2 linked regions of the Gemmatimonas sp. genome follow. Each later gene encodes a partner of the first gene's protein in a complex. Links are inferred from orthologs where the notes say so. Each region holds a gene or a part of one and is shown on either strand. Other genes may lie near its edges.

Region 1 (7,711 bases):
GGAGGTCCGGGCACGGATCTCTCTCCCGAGGTCTGGATGGGTGTGGTCGAGGAGATGATCGGCACCGAGCGCCTGCGCTTTCGCCAGCTTGTCCGCACGGCTCGAGGTCACCCAGGCCGTGGCGCCAATACGCTTTACGATCTGCAGCGCCGCCAGCGCCACCCCGCCGCCAATGCCCCAGATCAGCACGTGATCGCTGGGCTGCACCCGGGCGCGGGTCACGATCATCCGCCAAGCGGTAAGCGTGGCCAGCGGAAACGCCGCCGCCGTCTCGAACGGAATCGTATGGGGAATGATGCGGACGTTGTCGGCGGGCACCACCACGTAATCGGCAATCGTACCATGGCGATGCTCGCCCATGATGCCATAAGTGAGACAGAGCGGCTGGTCACCATCGCGGCAGTACTCGCACTGGCAGCGGCGGTCCACCAGCCCCGGATTCAGGATCACATGATCCCCGGGCGCGATGCCCTGCACCGCATCGCCGACGGCATCGATCACCCCGGCCCCGTCGGAGCCGAGCACCCAACCCGGCTGAATCTTGACCCCGGGAATTCCGCCGAGCACCCACAGGTCCAGCCGGTTGATGGCCGCCGCCTTGATCCGCACGCGCACACTGTCGGGGCCGTCAAGCGCCGGCACAGGCAGGTCGTCGCGGACGCGAAGCTGGTCGAGGCCGCCATGAGCATCGATCGTCAGGGCACGCATGGTCATGACGGGTTGGGAAGAAGGTGGACGTCTTCGAGGAATCTCCGCTGCCTCGCGACGAAATGGGAGTGCGGCGTCGGCACCCCCTGTCATGGCGGTCCGAGGCCTATATTGGAAGGATTACGCTCCCCGGACTGTTCACCACGACCGTCACGCCACATGTCGTCCATCAAGGTTCCACCGCTCGGCGAATCCATCGTCGAGGCGACCATCTCCCGTTGGCTCAAGGACGAAGGCGACCGCGTCGCCGCCGGCGATACGCTCGTCGAACTCGAGACCGATAAGATCACCGTCGAGGTGCCGGCTCTGGAGGCTGGTGTGCTCACGAAGCGGCACAAGGGTGAAGGCGATGTCGTGAACGTCGGCGACGAACTCGGTGAGATCACGGCGGGCGCTGGTGCGGCAGCTGTCGCGGCACCGGTTCCTGCGGCGGCGCCGACGGCGGCCGCTCCTGCAGCCGGTGGCGACGTGAAGGTGTCTCCGGCTGCCGCGCGTCTCGCGACGGAAGCCGGGATCAACCCGGCCGACGTCGCGGGCACCGGTCGTGGCGGTGTCGTCTCGAAGCCCGACGTGGTGGCGGCCATTGCGACGCCGGCCAAGGCGGCGGCCGCGCCGACGGCGCCAGCCGCGCCAGCCGCGCCAGCCGCGCCAGCCGCTCCAGCCGCTCCGACCGTCGCCGCGCCGACTGGTACGCGCGAAACGCGCGAGAAGATGACGACGCGTCGCAAGCGGATCGCCGAGAACCTGTTGCTCTCACAGCACCAGACGGCGCACTTGACGACGTTCAACGAGATCGACATGACGGCCATCACGGCCCTTCGTGAGCGTCTCAAGGAACGCGTCGAGAAAGAACAGGGCGTCAAGCTGTCGTACATGCCGTTTTTCGTGAAGGCGGCCTGTCTCGCGCTCGAGGCCTATCCGGCGGTCAACGCGCAGATCGATGGCGACACGATCGTGTACAAACACTATGTGAACATGGGTATCGCGGTGGCCAGCGACGCCGGGCTCGTGGTGCCGAACGTGAAGGACGCTGACAAGAAGAGCATCGTGCAGATCGGCAAGGACATCGCGGCCGTGGCCAAGCGTGCGCGTGACGGCAAGCTGTCGATGGATGACCTCACCGGTGGCTCGTTCACCATCACCAACGGTGGCGTGTTCGGCTCGCTGCTCTCGACGCCGATCATCAACTATCCGCAGGTCGGCATCCTCGGATTGCACAAGACGCAGGACCGCCCGGTGGCGATCGACGGCAAGGTCGAGATCCGCCCCATGATGTACGTCGCGCTCTCGTACGATCACCGCATGATCGACGGCCAGCAGGCCGTGTTGTTCCTGGTGCGCTTCAAGGAACTGATGGAAGACCCGGCGGCGATGCTACTCTAACGGCGAAGTAAGGGGTACGGAGTAGGGGGTAGGGAGCGGGGATTACCCCGTACTCTCTACCCCCTACTTCTTACTTCGCAGTTATAAAAGCACCACGACGCCCCTAAGCGTTTCCGCCGGGACGTCGGGCTTCACCAGCACGCGTTTCAATGCGAGGATTGGAGTCGCGGCCAGCGATTGAAGTGCTGCACAGTTTGGTAGCTACGCGAATTGCGTGCCGTCGTGTTTTATGACGCGCCGTGCGACGGTCGGTAACGTCATCCGCCGCGATTGCTGATTTCAATGTACGTCCTACGTCGCCCGGGCCAATGGGGATCTCCGTACTGCGCACAAAGCGTTACCTACCCGACGCGTTCGAGCAGATCGGTAACGGGAAAGCGGAGCAGACCGCCCGACGGCTGATCCACCGTGGTCGCGGTGTACTGCTGCAGCAGTTGGAGGGCGAGCCGCAAACGGAACGATGGCGCGCTCAAGTCGAGAGGCGGCACGATGCGTAGCGCGACCACGTCTCCCTCGATCCGGGCGCTCAGACCGAGATCGGATCCTCTCGGGAGGGAGGCCAGAAGTTCGAGCAAGACCGTCGCCAGGCTTTCCTGGACAGCCGACACCGGCACGCGCACGGGCGGCAGATCGGCGAGTACGTCGACGACCAGCCGCACGAGCGCGACCTCCGCCGCGGAAGCCACCACCGCGAGCGCCGGCGCGAGAAGAGCCGTCACCGTGATCGCCTCCGCCTCGGCTCGCCGCATGGTCGGCTCGTCGAGCAGCCGACGCAGCAGGCGCAGTTCCGCATCAGCAGCCTCGGCCGACTGCCGCGCAGCGCCCAACAGCTCTTCCTGATTTTCGTTCAGGGCGCCAAACGGCGTGTCGAGCAGGATGTGCAACGGGAGCTGCACCTCACGCACCCGCTCGCTCATGGACGCCACGATCTGTTCGAGCATCTGACGGTGCTCGTCGGCCCCTGCCTGCGCGTGGGCGATGTCGCGGTCGGCGGCGTCTCGGACCGACTGCAGGGCCTTCTGCATCGTGGCCGGATCGACTTGACGGGCGATCCAGACCCCGATGCCCATCGCGCTCAGCGCGGCGAGCACGCCGGTGATGAGCACGAGGGTTGGTACCGCCCGCCCGAGCTCCCCCCAGTAACCAAGTGCCGCGATGAGCAGCAGCCCGATCACCGACGGCGCAACGGCCAGTGTCAGCCGTCCGCGCCTACCCATTCGTTCGACCCTGCGCAAACGCCTGCGTAACGTCAGCCGTCGGCGGCGCCTCGGCACCGACCACCTGCACATCGAGTCCGAAACGGTTGTGCACCAGCCGATCCATGATCGACGGGCGGATCGTGCGAAGCCACCACGGGCGATAGCTCTGGCCAATCACGATCAGCGACACTCCATGTTCCATCGCGAACTGGCACAGCAGGCCGGCCACGTCGGTGCCTTCGAGTTTTACGACATCCGCTCCCATGCGCTGAGCCATCTGCATGTGCTCGACGAGACGCCGCTGCACCACCGGGTCGATGCGATCGGCGCGTTCCTGCGGCGTCTGCACGTACACGCAATACCAATCCGAGTTGAGACGACCGGCGATCCGACTGGCCTTCTGTAGCAGCACGGAGCTGCGCGGTGCGCGACTCGCCATGCCAACCATGATGCGATCGACCGACGCATGTGCCGTGGCGTGGCGTCCGGTCTCGCGACGTACGATGCCTTCGCGCTCACGGTCCACCGAGCTCGCGACCTCGCGGAGCGCCAACTCACGCAGGGTAGTGAGGTGCTCCTCCGTAAAGAAATTCTCGAGGGCGAGCGGGATCTGCGACGCCCGATAGATCTTTCCTTCGGTCAGTCGCTGACGAAGATCGGCCGCCGTCAAATCGATATTGACGACTTGATCCGCCCGCGACAGGACCCAGTCCGGCACCGTCTCCCGCACCGCCAAACCAAGCGTCTGCTGCACGACCGCATTCAGCGATTCGAGATGCTGCACATTCATCGCGGTAATCACACTGATCCCCGCGTCCAGCAGGAGCAGCACGTCTTCCCACCGCTTGGCGTGCCGAAGTCCCGGCACGTTGGTGTGCGGTAGCTCGTCAATGATGGCAACCGCCGGACGTCGCGCTAAAAGCCCGTCAAGATCGAGGGCTTCGAGCATGACGCCGCGATACTCCAGCTGCAGGCGCGGCAGCACCTCAAGGTCGCCCACCTGCGCGTCGGTCTCGCGACGGCCGTGCGTTTCGATGAAGGCAACCACGACGTCGACCCCGCGGCGACACAACTCGTGTGCTTCCTGCAGCATGCGGTAGCTCTTGCCCACACCGGCGGCCGAGCCGATGTAGACTTTCAGACGACCGCGTACGAGCGCGCGCACGAGTGACATCGACTCAGAACGTGAGCGCGAGTGATGTGACGAACACGCCGTTGCGGCGTGCGTATCCCGATGCGTCACGGCTACTGGGAAAGACGGCCCCGTCGGCCGCCAAGCCGCGCAGTTCGGTGCGCCAGAGCATCGTCGGCTCGGGGCGGATGTCGAGGCCGACTGAGGCGCCGTTGGTACGGAAGGGTACCCCTGTGGCGGTTGTCGCGAGCACCCCCTCGGCATCGGCGAAACGTTCGACGCGCGCCGACAGCGCCACGACTGGACTTACCCACAGTCGACCGACGAGCGTGGCGCCATACCACGCGTGGTTCGTGCGTGTTGCGGTCACACTGTCCTGCCGCTGCTGCGCCCCGATGTCGAACTGCGCGAGCACATCGAGGCGATCCGCGATTCGCGAGGTGAGGCCAACCCCGTTGAACAGACGCCGCTGAGCGCGGGGCTCGTTGCCGGCATAGCCGTACCACGCGAGCGTCATGGCTGGTGTGGCCGCCCAATCGAATCGCAGGCCGAGGCTCTTGTCGTCGTTGCTCTCCGAAATATTCTGCCATCCGTTCACAACATCCACCCGTGCCGTGAGTGCTGGCGTGGCCTGCCATGTGGCGCGCACCCCGGTGGAGTAGTACGGCGAGTAGTCGGCCACGAGCGATCGCGTGTACACCGGATTGTCGCGACTGACCCAGCCCTCCATCCCTGAGTTCGAGTAGAAGATGCCGCCGTCGATCCACAGGCGCGGCGTAATCTGGAAGCCGGCGTACGCCTCCTGCAGCGAGCGGGCCAGCACATCTCCGCTCACAGCGCCCTGACGGGGCTCCGCCGCGTAGTTCGACTGCACGGAGGTGCCGGCCTGCAGCGCCACCCGTCCTCGTACGCGACCACCGGTCAATCTCGCCTCGACGAACGCGAGATTAATGTTGAATTCATTGTGCCGCGCGGGCTGTGTGGTGAAGGCCCGATCACGGGTCGACGGACGATTGACGTCGAAGGCATAGACCCCGTCAACGAACGCACCAACGGTGATGCGACGTGCGGTGTCGCTGACAGCGGATTGCGCAGCGATCGGTACCGTCGTTCCCATCAGCGCGATCAGTGTCGCGAATACGGTCGCCGCCCGCACGGTGTGATGGTCGATCATGAGCGTTTCCCTGCGCTGGACATCGTGAAGGCGCTATCGAGCGCCAGATTGAGACGAAGCACGTTGATGCGAGGTTCGCCGAGAATGCCAAGCTGACGCGGCTCGATCGCACGGGCAATCAGCGAGTCGACTTGGGCGCCAGCGACGCCGCGGGCGCGGGCGACACGCGCGATCTGCACGCGGGCGCTGGCGGGCGAGATGTGCGGATCGAGTCCCGACGCCGACGCGGTCACGAGGTCGGCCGGCACCGATCCGCGCGCCGCGCCGTCGGCAACCGCACTGTCGACCCGCAGCGCGATGAGCGCCGCCAGCGTGCTATCGGTCGGTCCGCGGTTCGTGCCGCCGGACGCCGTGGCGTCGTAGCCATCGCCGGCGGCCGAGGGCCGCCCATGAAAGTATTCCGGCTTGGTGAAGCGCTGCCCGATGAGCGCGCTGCCGACCACGTGCCCATTGACGGCGATGGGTGAACCGCTGGCCTGCCACGGAAACAAGATGTGAGCCAGCGAGGTCACCACGGCGGGATAAAGCGCGCCGCAGAGGAGAGTGAGTATCACGGTCAGGGCGCACGCAGGGCGCAGGAGCGAGCGGATCATGGGTGGATTCCGAAGAATGAGATCAAACGAGGCGCAGCGTAACCAGCAGCACGTCGATCAGTTTGATGCCGACGAACGGCACCAACAGACCACCGAGCCCGTACACAAGCAGGTTGCGACGCAGAATGACCGAGGCGGCCGCCGGGCGATACGTCACGCCACGCAGCGCGAGCGGAATCAGCGCCGCGATGATGAGGGCATTGAAGATCACGCTGGCCAGAATGGCCGACTGTGGAGAGTGCAGCTGCATCACGTTGAGTTGCGCCAATGCGGGAAACGTCGCGATGAAGATGGCCGGAATGATCGCGAAGTACTTCGCGACGTCGTTCGCGATGCTGAATGTCGTGAGACTGCCGCGCGTCATGAGCAGCTGTTTGCCGATCTCGACGATCTCGATCAGTTTGGTCGGATCGGAATCGAGGTCGATCATGTTGCCGGCTTCCTTGGCCGCCTGCGTGCCGGTGTTCATGGCCAAGCCGACATCGGCCTGCGCAAGCGCGGGGGCGTCATTGGTGCCATCACCGGTCATCGCCACGAGACGCCCACCAACCTGCTCGCGCTTGATCAGCGCCATCTTGTCCTCCGGCGTCGCCTCGGCCAGGAACTCATCGACCCCCGCTTCCTTGGCGATGGCGGCGGCAGTGAGCGGATTGTCGCCGGTGATCATGACCGTGCGAATACCCATGGCGCGCAGCCGATCAAATCGCTCGCGCATGCCCTCCTTCACCACGTCCTTCAGGTGAATGACCCCGAGCACGCGCGCCGTGGTGCCGTCGAAATCGGCGACGACCAGTGGCGTCCCACCATCACAGGCGACCTGCTCGACCAGCGCATCGATGTGCGGTGAGGCGCTGCCACCGCGTTCGCGCACCCACCGTGTCACGCTGTCCGCCGCGCCTTTGCGCACCATCTCGCTGTCCAGGTCGACGCCGCTCATCCGGGTATGCGCGGAGAATCGAATGACCTCAGCGGTGCGGCTATTCACCGGCATCGCGTGCAACCGCTGCGCGAGCGAGACAATACTGCGTCCTTCCGGCGTTTCATCGGCCTGCGACGCGAGATACGCGCGTTCGGCCAGTTCACGTTCCGTCACGCCCTCGGCGACCAGCAGGGACACCGCCTGACGATTGCCGATCGTGATCGTGCCCGTCTTATCGAGCAGCAGCGTGTTCACATCGCCTGCGGCCTCCACAGCCCGCCCGCTCATCGCCATGACATTCTGCTGAATCATGCGGTCCATGCCAGCAATACCGATCGCCGACAACAGACCGCCGATCGTGGTGGGGATGAGGCAGACGAGCAGCGCGATCAGCACCGCCAAAGGCACGGCCGCTCCGCTGTAGATCGCGAACGGCTGCAAGGTCGCCACCGCCAGCAGGAACACGACCGTGAGCCCTGACAGCAGGATCGTGAGCGCTATCTCATTTGGTGTTTTCTGGCGCGACGCGCCTTCCACCAAGGCGATCATGCGATCCACAAACGTCTCGCCAGGATTAGCCGTGATCCGGATGACAAGAAAGTC
Region 2 (6,366 bases), on another replicon or contig:
GAATCCTTGGGCCAGTGCGAGTACGTCTCTTCGGCGTTCTTGCTGAAGCCGAAGTCATACGCGCGCGTGAAGTACTGCTTGCCACCATCAATGCGGCGCGCCGACAGCAGCTCCTGCGTGCGAATGGCGCCGAGTGCTTCGCCCAGTTCGTTGCCCAGCAGATTCTGCCCGCCGTCGCCACGCGTGAGCGATAGATACGCCGTTTCCACGTGACGACCCTTGGCGAGCCACGCGATGATCGGCGTGTCCTCGTCGTCGGGGTGCGCGGCGATGGTGAGCACGCGGCCCGTGGTGCCGACGCCCGCGAGCGTGGAGCCGAGCGCCGCCGCGCCGCGATCGAGCGTCACGTTCTGCGCGGAGATGCCACGGCCACCAGCGACAAGCGCCGCGGCAATAGCCGCGGCGCTCATCATCATCTGGTGGATTCGGGTGCGCCGAAGCGCCTTCACTGCCCCACCTTCATCGTTGCACGCTCCGCGGCCACTTCGCCGGTATCCATGACCATGGCAATGATGCGCGCCTGCTCGGCCTGGTGCGCGTCCATGTAGCCTTCCGCCGGACTCGCGCGCTCCGGACGACCGACGTAGCGCACACCGACCGACGCACCGGCCGACGCGCGCAAACGTGGCTGCACGTACGTCCACGCGCCCTGATTCTTCGGCTCTTCCTGCGCCCACACGACCTGCTCGATCACCGGGTACAGATCCATGATGCGCACGATTTCTTCGTGCGGCCACGGATAGAGCTCTTCGACCCGCACCAGGGCCACATTCGGATTCCGCGTGGCCGCGAGCGACATGTCGTAGTACAGCTTGCCCGTGCAGAACACAATGCGACGCACATCGTCGCGATGTTGGGACGCAATAGGATCATCGATCACCGACTGGAAGCCGCCCTGCGACAAGTCTTCGAGCTTCGACGCCGCCTGCGGCAAGCGCAGCAGCGACTTCGGCTGCATGCAGATGAGCGGACGACGCGACTTCCGCAGCGCCTGACGACGCAGCAGATGGAAGTACTGCGCCGGCGTGCTGCAGTAGGCCACCGTGAGGTTGCCTTCCGCGCACATCTGCAGGAACCGCTCGAGACGCGCGCTCGAATGCTCCGGCCCCTGCCCCTCATAGCCGTGCGGCAGCAGCATCACGACGCCGCTGTCCTGTCCCCACTTGGCGCGGTCAGCCACGATGAACTGGTCGATGATTGGCTGCGCCACGTTCACGAAGTCACCGAACTGCGCTTCCCACAACGTGAGGGCATCGGTGGCCACAGTGCTGAATCCGTACTCGAACGCCAGCACGGCGGTCTCGGAGAGAGCCGAGTTGAAAATCTCGAACACACCCTTGGCGCCGGGCAGATTGGCGAGCGGCGCGTACTTGCGACCGTTCTCGCTGTCGCTGAGCACCGCATGACGATGCGAGAAGGTGCCGCGTTCGGCGTCCTGACCCGTGAGGCGCACCGACATGCCGTCGATAAGCAGCGTACCGAACGCCAGCGCTTCCGCGTGTCCCCACTCGATGCCGCCCTGCTCGCCCATCGTCTCCCGACGACGCTCGAGCTGCTTCGCCAGGCGCGGGTTCGGTTTGAGATCGGCCGGCCAGGTGAGCAGCGCTTCGTTCACATACTGCAGCTTCTCGACCGCTACGTTGGTGGCGACGGCCTTCGGCGCCGACACCGGCTCAGCCGGCCACGGCGCGTGCTTCTCGCTGCTGAGCAACGACTGCTTGAAGCGCGAGTGGATCTCGGCGTAGTGCTGCGACACGGCCTGCTCAACTTCGGCCGCTTCGGCCTCGGTCATCACGCCCTCGGCCACCAACCGACTGGCCCACACCTGCGGCACCGTGGGATGCTTGCGGATCTGTGCCGAACGCGTGGGCTGCGTGTACATCGGCTCGTCGCCTTCGTTGTGCCCATGACGACGATAGCCCACGAGGTCGATCAGCACGTCCTTCTTGAACGTGGCGCGATACGCGCACGCCAGACGCACGGCCGTGATGCACGCCTGCGCATCGTCAGCGTTCACATGGAACACCGGCATCTCGAAGCCCTTCGCGAGATCGGACGCATAATGCGTGGAGCGGGCATCGGTCGGGTCGGTGGTGAAGCCGACCTGGTTGTTCACGATGATGTGAATCGTGCCACCGGTGCGGTACGCCTTCAGGTTCGAGATATTGAGCGTCTCGGCCACGATCCCCTCGCCCGGGAACGCCGCGTCACCATGAATGGCGACCGGCACCACCGCGAGTTCATCACGCTCACCCGATCGGCCCGGCACACGCTGCAACGCGCGCACCATGCCTTCGATCACCGGGTTCACCACTTCGAGGTGCGACGGATTGGGGGCGAGACGCAGCGTTACCGCCTTGCCATCCACGTCGCGCGATCCGACATAACCCATGTGGTACTTCACGTCGCCGGTCGCATTGCCGTCGGCATGATCGTGCCGTCCTTCGAACTCGGCGAACAATGCCTCGAACGGCTTGCCCATCACGTTCGTGAGCACGTTGAGACGGCCGCGATGCGCCATGCCGATCACGATCTCGCGCGCACCGGAGCGTCCCGACTCGCGAATCACTTCATCCAGCATCGGGATCAGCGCGTCGGTGCCCTCCACCGAGAAGCGCTTGTAGCCCTGATACGCCCGACCGATGAAGCGCTCGAGCCCGTCCACCTGATTCAGGCGGCGCAGCGTGTCCTTCTTCTCGTCGGGCGTGAGCTCGCGCGTGAGCACCCCGTCGCGGAAGGCGCGCTGAAACCAGTCGCGCTCTTCGTCGACTTCGAGATGCCACACTTCCCAGCCAATGCGACCCGCGTAGACCTGCCGCTTGCGCGCGATCGCGTCGGCGGCGGTGGCAAAGCGCGCGTCGCCGAGCGCCTCGCCGGGAATCGCCTGTAGATCCGCTTCGGTCAGCCCCCAGTACTCGGGGCTCAGATCCTCGGCGCCGGGGGGCGGCGTGCCGAGCGGATCGAGCTGCACCGCGTAATGGCCGTAGCTGCGGATGGCCTGCTGCAGCGACGCGGCCGCCGCCACTTTGCGGAGGAAGGCGACGTCGTAGGTTGCGCCACCGGCTGCAGCCGCCGACGGCGTAGCCGACGCGGCGCCGCCACTCTGTCCGAACAGCGACTCGGCGATGCGGAAGTACTGGCGCCACGTCTCGTCCACACTGGCGGGGTCGTGACGATAACGCTCGAATTGTTCGGCAAAAATGCCGTCGTTGAAAACGCTCGTGATGGCAGCGGTCATAACGTTCGAATGTAATGGCGGGTTCTCGAACACACAGGTGAGCCCGGCCCGGGTTTGCTCAGTGCGTCACGGGCACGACGAGGGTGAACACCGACCCTTCGCCGGGGCGCGACACGACCTCGATGCGCCCGCCGAGCATGGTGGCGAGCCGGCGTGCGATGTAGAGCCCCAATCCGGTACCCCGATGCCGTCCCGCCGGCACGTTCTCGATCTGGGAGAAGGGGCGAAAAAGCCGCTGCATGTCGGTGGGCTCGATGCCGATCCCGCTGTCGCGCACCGCAAACCGGACCGTGGCGGCGCCATCGGCCAGCGGGGAGCCACGGGTCACGCGCACCGACACGGCGCCCTCTTCGGTGAACTTCACCGCGTTCTGGCAGAGGTTGAGCAGGATCTGCCGCACACGGGCCTCGTCGGTGTGCATCGACGGCAGCCCCGTTTCCAAGTCAATCGAAAACTCGATCCCCTTTTCACGGGCCAGTGGTTCGATGAACGGGTGCAGCGAATCGAGCAGTTCGGGCACGCGCACGGTCGCGTTACGCGGCGTGAGCCGGTCGGCTTCGAGCGAGGCGTAGGTGAGAATGTCCTCGATGAGCGAGCCCAGGTGCCGTCCCACCGTCCGCAGCCGCATGACGACATCCTGCTGTTCGGGCGACAACGGACCGAGAATCTGGTCCTCTAAAAGTTCGCTGTACCCCTCTAGTGCCGTTAAAGGCGTGCGAAGCTCGTGCGATAATGTCGCTAAAAGGCTGGTCTTGGCGGCGTCGGCCGACCGTGCGTCTTCCAAGAGTCGCGCCTTCCAAAGCGCCAGTGCGGCGAGGTCGGCCATCACACTCAGCCGTTCTTCGTCGGTGTGGTCGAACTGCGGGTGCCCGGTATCGCGTGAAATCGAGAGCACGCCGAACAACTGGCCGTTGGCCAACAGCGGGAGGAGCAGAATCGGCCCGATGCCCAGGCGCGGCAGCAGCTCGGCGAAGAACGGGGAGCTAGCATCCGGCGACAGGATCGTGATGGCTCGCAGCTCGTTGGCGACGCGTCCAGTGACCGTGCCTTCCAGCGGGAAGGTCATCGAGAGTAGCTCTGTCGTTCTGCCGGAACAGGCGACGTACACGCCATTATCACCACTTAATTCCGCCACTGCAGCGCCACTTGCTCGTCCACGTACCATTGAAAGCTCACATAAGGTACGCAATACGCTTTGCGAGTTCGTCTCGGCCGCCAAGGCGCGGGCCACTTGGCGGAGGGTACCGAGCTCCTCCGTTTTCCGATAGTCGGAATAGAGGAGATCTTCCGTGCTGGCCGGAAAGTGGGCCGGGTCGTGGGAACTGTGCGGACTGGACATCCGGGAACTCTGCACCGCCGCGCATCGCTTGGGGAGCGATGCCTTCACGAGAATCCAAACGCCCGCGCGACGGCGGCGTCCGCGGCCAAGGCGTAAACGGCCACCCCGATAAACTCTGCGCCCGCTGCGGCCGGCCCTTCAGCTGGCGCAAAAAGTGGGAGCGCGACTGGGCGAACGTGCGTTACTGCAGCGACAAGTGCCGGATGGGGAAGGGGGCGGGGTGATACTACTCGTTGCGCAGATCCTGATCGGGTCCGTGTGGATCTTCCACGGGCTGTACAGCAAGCTGTTGCGCGGGATCCCGCGACACCGCGCGATCGTCGCCCGCGTGCTCGGCGAACGACACGCAGACCTTGCCACCAAGGCCATTGGCGTGGGCGAGATCGTGCTCGGTCTCTGGGTGTTCAGCGGCTGGCAGCGCGTGCCCTGCGCTGCCGTGCAGACACTCGCCCTCGTGTCGATGAACGTGCTCGAGATCGCGTTGGCGGCCGACCTGCTGATTTCGGCCGCCGGCATGGTGGCGCTCAATGCGGGCTTCATCACGATGATCTGGTACTGGGCCACCAGCGTTCGCCGCTGAGCAACCGCGATTCGGCCTGCTTGGCCGCTAGCCGATGCGCCCGAGCTGAACGAGTACACAGAGCGCGAACAGCACCGTGAGCGCACTCCAGATCACCGTGAACAGCAGGTGCATGGACGACTCGAATCGCTTGCCGCGCCACAAGGAGGCGGGAAAGACGAACCACTGCACCCAGAGCCGGAGCGCGAAGATCACCAGACCCATACCGGCCAGCCACGCCCCAGCGGGTGATACGTCGAGGAATACGCGCGGCGTGATCAGCGCCGGCAGACCGAGCAACACCAGCATGATGCACACAAATAACGTGTGCACATGAAAGATCGACTCGCCGGCGAGCGACATCCGCGCGGCCTCCTCACTCCAGCGCAGCTGCCGGCCCATTGGTACGTGCAAGAGCGCCAGCGCGACTAATCCGGCACCGGCCAAGCGAAGTACAACGGGGAGTAGCGGCAGTAACACGGCAAGCATCCCTGTCATGCGGCGTGCTCCAACACGAACACCGCGACCCACGGCGTGATGCGGAATTCGTCTCGCACCCGGAGCCGCGCACGCTCCCAACTGCGCCGCCAAGTGGCCGCAGAATGGAAGTGCAGCGCGCCCGGCCCGAACGCGAGCAGATTCGCCATATCGCGCAGATGCTCCACCACGACCACCCGGCCACCGGGCTGCAACGTCCGCGCGGCCTCACCAAACCACGCAGCGCGCTCATCGCAGTGGCGCAGCTCGTGCACGGCAAGCATACCGATCACCAGGTCAGCCTGCTGCGATGTGGTGGGCCATGCATGGTATGGCGCGGCCACGGTTCCGTCGGGCGGCGGACAGTGCTGGCGCGCGCGCTGGATCGACGGCTCGGTCATGCGTGCGGGATCGTAGTGATCGATCAGCGTCCAGTGCGTGCCGGGCGTGCGCGTGCGCAGCAGCGCCGAGCTTTCGTCGAATCCCGTCTGACAAAAGACAGCAGTGTTCGGTGTGCGGTCGCCGTACACGCGCGTGAGCCACGCGAAGCGATACAGGTCGGAGCGATCATAGATCACGTGCGACACCACCAACGACACGAACGTGCCGGCGGCGAGGCCCGCTGCGGTGACCGCGAGCACGATGCGCCATCCGGGCGACGTCAGTTGCGCCGCACCACCGAGCAGCACGACCACGAGTGCCAGCGTCAACAAGAACATCGGCCAATTGAAGCGCACGATGTTCAGCACGCCG

Evidence for each region.
Region 2: odhB (region 1) and RMP10_RS02280 share a complex: the UniProt entries of both Bacillus subtilis proteins name them as parts of the 2-oxoglutarate dehydrogenase (OGDH) complex. The link is inferred for Gemmatimonas sp. from one-to-one orthologs.

The regions. Positions count from the first base shown.
Region 1 is NZ_JANPLK010000003.1:46,048-53,758, reverse strand. What follows is about bases 1-2,979. They hold odhB (2-oxoglutarate dehydrogenase complex dihydrolipoyllysine-residue succinyltransferase), read left to right. Parts: upstream 1-867; coding sequence 868-2,091; downstream 2,092-2,979. Other genes in these bases: RMP10_RS01995 (hypothetical protein), read right to left, coding at 2,433-2,979; RMP10_RS02005 (zinc-binding dehydrogenase), read right to left, coding at 1-714. In the rest of the region: more of RMP10_RS01995, read right to left, coding at 2,980-3,308; RMP10_RS01990 (universal stress protein), read right to left, coding at 3,301-4,464; RMP10_RS01985 (outer membrane beta-barrel protein), read right to left, coding at 4,469-5,596; potassium-transporting ATPase subunit KdpC, read right to left, coding at 5,593-6,189; potassium-transporting ATPase subunit KdpB, read right to left, coding at 6,212-7,711. UniProt on the Bacillus subtilis protein: E2 component of the 2-oxoglutarate dehydrogenase (OGDH) complex which catalyzes the second step in the conversion of 2-oxoglutarate to succinyl-CoA and CO(2).
Region 2 is NZ_JANPLK010000005.1:11,308-17,673, reverse strand. What follows is about bases 246-3,547. They hold RMP10_RS02280 (2-oxoglutarate dehydrogenase E1 component), read right to left. Parts: upstream 3,239-3,547; coding sequence 446-3,238; downstream 246-445. Other genes in these bases: RMP10_RS02275 (GAF domain-containing sensor histidine kinase), read right to left, coding at 3,297-3,547. Outside these bases: more of RMP10_RS02275, read right to left, coding at 3,548-4,577; RMP10_RS23380 (DUF2256 domain-containing protein), read left to right, coding at 4,616-4,801; RMP10_RS02270 (DoxX-like family protein), read left to right, coding at 4,798-5,157; RMP10_RS02265 (hypothetical protein), read right to left, coding at 5,185-5,634; RMP10_RS02260 (class I SAM-dependent methyltransferase), read right to left, coding at 5,631-6,366. UniProt on the Bacillus subtilis protein: E1 component of the 2-oxoglutarate dehydrogenase (OGDH) complex which catalyzes the decarboxylation of 2-oxoglutarate, the first step in the conversion of 2-oxoglutarate to succinyl-CoA and CO(2).